Linked DNA regions of Trichocoleus sp. FACHB-46. The main gene of each other region encodes a partner of the protein of the gene in region 2 in a complex. Links are inferred from orthologs where the notes say so. Each region holds a gene or a part of one and is shown on either strand. Other genes may lie near its edges.

The links.
Region 1: H6F72_RS13910 (region 2) and H6F72_RS09220 share a complex: the UniProt entries of both Bacillus subtilis proteins name them as parts of the possible RNA degradosome complex. The link is inferred for Trichocoleus sp. FACHB-46 from one-to-one orthologs.

The regions. Positions count from the first base shown.
Region 1 is NZ_JACJOD010000013.1:338,044-341,162, forward strand. Bases 326-3,119 are described here. They hold H6F72_RS09220 (ATP-dependent 6-phosphofructokinase), read right to left. Parts: upstream 2,366-3,119; coding sequence 1,286-2,365; downstream 326-1,285. Other genes in these bases: H6F72_RS09215 (mechanosensitive ion channel), read left to right, coding at 326-1,204; H6F72_RS09225 (hypothetical protein), read right to left, coding at 2,416-2,619; era (GTPase Era), read left to right, coding at 2,632-3,119. Also shown: more of H6F72_RS09215, read left to right, coding at 1-325. UniProt on the Bacillus subtilis protein: Catalyzes the phosphorylation of D-fructose 6-phosphate to fructose 1,6-bisphosphate by ATP, the first committing step of glycolysis.
Region 2 is NZ_JACJOD010000024.1:7,601-10,830, reverse strand. What follows is about bases 91-2,995. They hold H6F72_RS13910 (polyribonucleotide nucleotidyltransferase), read right to left. Parts: upstream 2,666-2,995; coding sequence 515-2,665; downstream 91-514. Other genes in these bases: H6F72_RS13905 (GNAT family N-acetyltransferase), read right to left, coding at 2,982-2,995; tpiA (triose-phosphate isomerase), read right to left, coding at 91-285. In the rest of the region: more of tpiA, read right to left, coding at 1-90; more of H6F72_RS13905, read right to left, coding at 2,996-3,230. UniProt on the Bacillus subtilis protein: Involved in mRNA degradation. Catalyzes the phosphorolysis of single-stranded polyribonucleotides processively in the 3'- to 5'-direction. Necessary for competence development in Bacillus subtilis.

The DNA.
Region 1 (3,119 bases), on a different replicon or contig from region 2:
AGATCAACGGTTGGGTGAACAAATCAATGAACCACCCGCTAACCCAGATGCCCCGGATGCACCTGGTGCCACTCGACCGATTGCACCGCCGCCGTCTGATCCGCCATTTTCGTTGAGCGAAACGATTGGCAATGCGTTGTACTGGTTTATCTTTCTGCTGTTTCTCCCAGCGATCTTAAACACGCTGGAGTTGCAGGGGACGTTGCAACCTGTACAACAACTGTTGAATGAGATTTTGGCGATCCTGCCCAATATCTTGGCCGCAGTTCTGATTGGAGCAGCGGGTTGGCTGATTGCTCAGGTAGTTCGCCGGATCGTGACGAATCTGCTGGCAGCGGCAGGAACCGATCGCATTGGGACGCGCTTTGGGTTGAGAGGCACGACTGGGACTGGTGGCCAATCGCTGTCTTGGATTATCGGCACGATTGTCTATGTTTTAATCTTGATCCCAACGGCGATCGCGGCTCTGAATGCGCTGCGGATTGATGCGATTTCTCAGCCAGCCATTTCGATGCTGACTCAGATCCTCAATGCCATTCCGCAAATTTTCACGGCAGCCTTGATTCTGGCGATCGCTTATGTGATTGGGAAGTTTGTGGCTGATCTGGTCACTAATATCCTGACTAGCCTCGGTTTCAACAACATCTTCTACTGGCTAGGGCTACAACCAACTCCCTACTCAGCCCCTCCGGTTCGTCCGACAGATGAATCCCCTGTGATTCAAGAGTTGGGTCAAGTTAGCCCCAGTACTCCTAGAACTCGCACTCCTTCGGAAGTGATTGGGATTGTAACGTTGGTTGGCATTCTGTTGTTTGCCACGGTGGCAGCGACAAATGTCCTCAACTTTGCAGGTCTCACCCTGATTGTGACTGGGTTGCTAGTGGTCTTTGGCCGCATCTTGTCTGGTTTGGTGGTGTTCGCCATTGGTCTTTACTTGGCGAACTTGGCCTTCAACTTGATCGCAAGCTCTGGCAACGCTCAAGCAAGAGTTTTGGCGCAAACCGCTCGGATTGCCATTATTGCTTTTATTTCAGCCATGGCCCTGCAACAAATGGGTATTGCGCCGAATATTGTCAACTTGGCCTTTGGTCTGTTGCTAGGAGCCGTTGCCGTGGCGATCGCACTGGCCTTTGGTCTGGGTGGTCGAGACATTGCGGCTCAACAAACCAGAGAGTGGTTAGATTCGTTCAAGTCGAAACGCTAATGATTACCTAACCTCCAACCCCTTCCCTATAGGGAAGGGGAGAGATTAAAGCCCTTCTCCACCTTGGAAAAAGGGCTTTTTTTAATCGCCTAAGTAAATACCTAAGCCACGAGCAGTTTTGACTAAGGTGCCGCTAGGATCGACGGCCTGGTATTGGGCGATCGCCTCAGGAATGGGGACACTGACGACCTGACGATTTTGCCAAGTGACCATGTGGTCATATTTCTCCTCAGCGATCAGATCCACCGCAGCCACGCCAAAGGCCGACGCGACCAGGCGATCGAGCGGCGAAGGCGTTCCACCCCGTTGCACATGCCCCAGCACCGTCACGCGAGTTTCAGCCCCGCTACAGTCACAAATGCGATCAGCTAAGTAGTCACCAATTCCCCCATAGCGACATTGACCTAGGCGATTAGTGATCACCACTGGGTCTCCTGCTTCCGTCCGCACCGCTTCCGACACGATCACCAGCGAATAGTTTTTCCCTTGTTCTTGGCGCTCTTTGATTTTGTGGCAGATGTTGGCGATGGTATAGGAAATTTCCGGAATTAGGATTACATCAGCACCCCCAGCAATCCCAGCGGTAATGGCGATATGGCCTGCATCGCGCCCCATCACTTCTAGAATCATGACGCGGCTGTGGCTAGCGGCGGTAAAATGCAGGCGATCGAGGGCTTCGGTGGCGGTATTGACGGCGGTATCAAAACCAATGGAGTGCTCCGTCACCCCAACATCATTGTCAATCGTTTTGGGGATCGCTACTAGATTCAGGTTGCCTTGTTCAGCAATGCGTCGCAGAATTGCCATGCTGCCATCACCTCCGATGCCGATGATCGCATCCAGACCCAGTTGATAGTAGCCAGCAATAATGTCTTCTGAACGATCGCAACGGGTGCCATCGGGCATAGGAAAAGCAAAGGGATCACCTTGATTAGTCGTACCGAGCATCGTGCCACCCGCAACCCGCAGAGAGTCAACGTTTTCCAGTTCTAAGCGAATTGCCTGGGGTGGACTGTGCATGAGTCCTTGGGTCGCTTGCCGAATTCCTAGCACTTCCCAATCGTAGGTACCCACCGCTCGACACACCACCGCTCGGATGGCAGCGTTGAGTCCAGCACAATCGCCTCCACTGGTCAGAATCCCAATCCGCTTTTGTCCCATATCGCCCGCCGTCGCCTCAACGACAAATAAGGTCAGGCTGTACAGTACTGCTAAGCGGTGGCGTTTCTAAAGAATTCCAGGTTGGCTTTAGGTTTGCTTACATCTAATTCACCCACTGATGTACAAGCTGCAGGGTTGCTTGGGATATAGCGATCGCTTGGTTGCATCAAGGCAAATAGGACTAGCGCTGGCAACGCTACTATGGCAATATTGCGCTTCTTGGCAAAACAGCAAACGGTGAACAGGCGCAGCAAGAACGATAACTTATGTCAGACCTATCAGATCAGTGGAGCATTCCAGTTGCGCCAGAAGGCTTTAAATCAGGCTTTGTGGGCATCATTGGCCGTCCCAATGTCGGCAAGTCAACGTTGATGAATTATTTGGTGGGGCAAAAGATTGCCATTACGTCGCCTGTGGCTCAAACCACACGCAATCGGCTTTTGGGGATTTTGACCACGCCCGATACTCAGTTTATTTTTGTGGATACTCCCGGCATTCACAAGCCCCACCATCAACTCGGCGAAGTGTTGGTCAAGAATGCTCAAATTGCTATTCATTCAGTCGATGTGGTGCTGTTTGTGGTCGATAGCTCGGTCGATGCGGGTGGGGGCGATCGCTATATTGCCGAGCTAATGAGCAAAACCGAAACTCCAGTAATTTTGGGCCTGAACAAAAGCGACCAGCAACCTGCCGAGACAGAAGCACTAGACGCTAGCTATCGGGCCTTGGCAGAACCTTACGGTTGGCCGATCGC
Region 2 (3,230 bases):
ACCCACGACTACAAACCGCACACCAATTTCTGCCAACATGGCACCAGCAATTTCACCCGTGTAGGCACCCACGTCTTCCCAATGAACGTTCTGAGCGCCTAACTGAACTCGGCTACCATGCAAGCTCTTAGACAACAGTCCTAAATCTGTAAACGGAGCGCAAACGACTACTTCCCGCTCATCTGGGGTTGCATCCAATTCGGACATAAATCCTTGCAAAAACTCCAGGGATTCTGCCTGGGTTTTGTACATTTTCCAGTTGCCAGCAATAACGATTTTGCGCACGGGTGCTTCAGCCAAACTCACAACACTTTGAAATGCAACCTCCAGTTTAAGGCTTTGAGGGGGCAGTTTTACCTATTCTTCTTCGACTTGCTGTTTAGGGTGAAGTATTAGCCCAGAATTAAACTCAAAGCGATCGCCCTTCTCCAGTTAGGAAAAAAGCGATCGCTTGAATTAAAAGTTATAGCCAGTAAACCGATATACCAGTTCACTCACTAAAACTGGATGTTACTTATTCCGCAGTGACAGCTTCACGCGCCGCCGCAGCTTCGTCAGGATGAATGCCCAGGCGAGTCAGGTTGACGCGGCCCCGGTTGTCAATCTCCCGGACCTTCACTACCACTTCATCGCCCACAGCCACTTCATCTTCCACCTTGCCGACCCGGTGTTCAGCCAACTGAGAAATGTGGATCATGCCTTCCTTGCCAGGTAAGAACTCCACAAACGCCCCAATCGGAATAATCCGAGTCACACGGCCTGCATAGACATCTCCCGCATTCAGCTTGCGCGTCATGCCTTGGATGATGTTGCGGGCTCGCTTCGCCTTTTCGCCATCGACTGCGGAGATGGTGATGGTGCCATCATCTTCGATGTCGATCTTGGCTCCGGTTTCTTCGGTAATGCCTTTGATCGTCTTACCACCTGGGCCAATGATCATGCCGATCAAATCTTGATCGATCTTGATCGTCAGCAGGCGGGGCGCGTAGGGTGAGAGTTCCTGACGCGGTTGGTCGATCGTCGCCAACATCTTATCCAGGATGTGCATCCGGGCAGGCTTGGCTTGGGCGATCGCCTTGGAAATGATTTCCATTGACAGCCCAGTGATCTTCATGTCCATCTGTAGCGCTGTGATGCCGCTATCGGTTCCAGCCACTTTGAAGTCCATGTCACCCAGGAAGTCTTCGATACCTTGGATATCGGTCAGAATTCTGACTTCGTCCCCTTCCTTAATCAGACCCATTGCCGCACCGCTGACCGGCTTGGTAATCGGTACACCCGCATCCATCAGAGCCAGGGTAGAACCGCAAACGGAACCCATTGAGGTGGAGCCGTTGGAAGATAGCACCTCAGACACAACCCGAATCACATAAGGAAATTCTTGTTGAGTCGGCAAGACAGGCACTAAGGCTCGTTCTGCTAAGGCACCGTGACCCACTTCCCGACGACCAGGCGATCGCATGGGCCGAGTTTCACCCACCGAGTAGGGAGGGAAGTTGTAGTGGTGCAGGTAACGCTTTTGCTCATCGGGGTGCAGGTCGTCTAGCTCTTGGGCATCGCCAGGAGTCCCCAATGTGGCAACCGACAACACCTGAGTCAAGCCCCGGTTGAACAGGCCAGTGCCATGTACACGCGAGGGCAGTACCCCGGTACGACAGGAAATGGGCCGTACTTCATCCAACTTCCGACCATCCACGCGCACCCCGTCTTCAATGACTTGACGACGCATAAGGGTTTTGGTGATGTCTTTGAAGGTATTACCTAGAGCTTTGGAGTTTGCGGCTGCGGCGACTCGTACCGGGTCAGTTTCTTCCAAAGCCGCAATTTCGCTAGCGATCGCTTCTTTGACCTGATCTAAAGCGGCATCCCGTACCTTTTTGTCTGGTTCAAAGCGGGCCAGAATCTCTTTAATCTGAGCCGTGGCGCGATCGCGAATGAACGTCTCTAGCGTCGAGTCGATTTCGGGGGGCGTTTCTTGCACCAGAGCAATGCCCAACTCCTCTAGCAAATCACGCTGAGCTTGAATCAGGTCGCGGACGGCTTCATAACCAAAGTCGATCGCCTCGATCATGTCTTGCTCAGGCAATTGGTTTGCGCCTGCTTCCACCATGACCACGCCATCGGGAGAGCCTGCAACAATCAAATCCAAATCGCCAGACTCGATTTCGGTGTAGGTCGGGTTAATAATAAAATCATCACCCACCAAACCGACGCGCACGGCTGCCATTGGGCCATTAAAGGGAATCTGAGCCAACAACACCGCAATGGAAGCTCCCGTCACCGCTAGCACATCGGGGGGGACTCGCTCATCCATTGACACGGTGGTTGCCACCACTTGAATGTCATCCCGCAACCAACCGGGGAATAGTGGCCGCAGGGGACGGTCAATTAGACGGCTGGTCAGGGTTGCTCTCTCAGGGGGACGACCCTCACGCCGGAGAAATCCGCCTGGAATCCGACCTGCTGCATAAAGTCTTTCTTCGTAGTCCACCAGCAATGGCAAGAAATCAATTCCTTCTCGCCCCGTGGCTCTTGTAGCCGTCACTAGAACCGCCGTATCGCCCGATTGAATTAATACTGACCCGCCTGCTTGAGGGGCCAGTAAACCAACCTTAAGTCGAATATCCCGTCCATCAAAGGATATTGACTTGTCTATCTCTACCATGTAGCGTTCGTTCCTTTGTTGTTCTTATTTTTTTCTTCTGTGGCAATCGTAGCACTGATGCCCTTGTGCTGCCTTTACAGGAGAGTCTTTGGAGGCGATCGCTTGAATAAATTAGCCAAGGCAATTCCTTGCCTAGCCCTCAATCTTTAGTCATTCAACTCAACAATAATTAATGATTTTTTGTGGAGAGTTCGCTAGAAATTGCAGGTATAAACCATGTCTTCGATGGCTGATTTTGTCATTGCTTGCTCATAACACTGAGCCGAGAGATGCTCACGGCTTGAGCAATAATTCAACAAGTTATTGGTAAGCACAATCAGCGTAAAGACCGATATAGAATGAGGGCATCAACTTGAGAGCCATCACCTAACTGTACGGCTTCAGGAATTCGGCCAATGGTGCTGAATCCTAAAGATTGCCATAGGCTTATGGAAGGGGTGTTGGTGGCAAACACCAAGTTAAATATCACGGCCTCATAACCTTGGGCAGTGGCGAGCGCTAACATTGCCTCTCCCATCCAGCGCCCAATTCCTTGGCCCCGCAGACTCGATTCCACAATAAACCC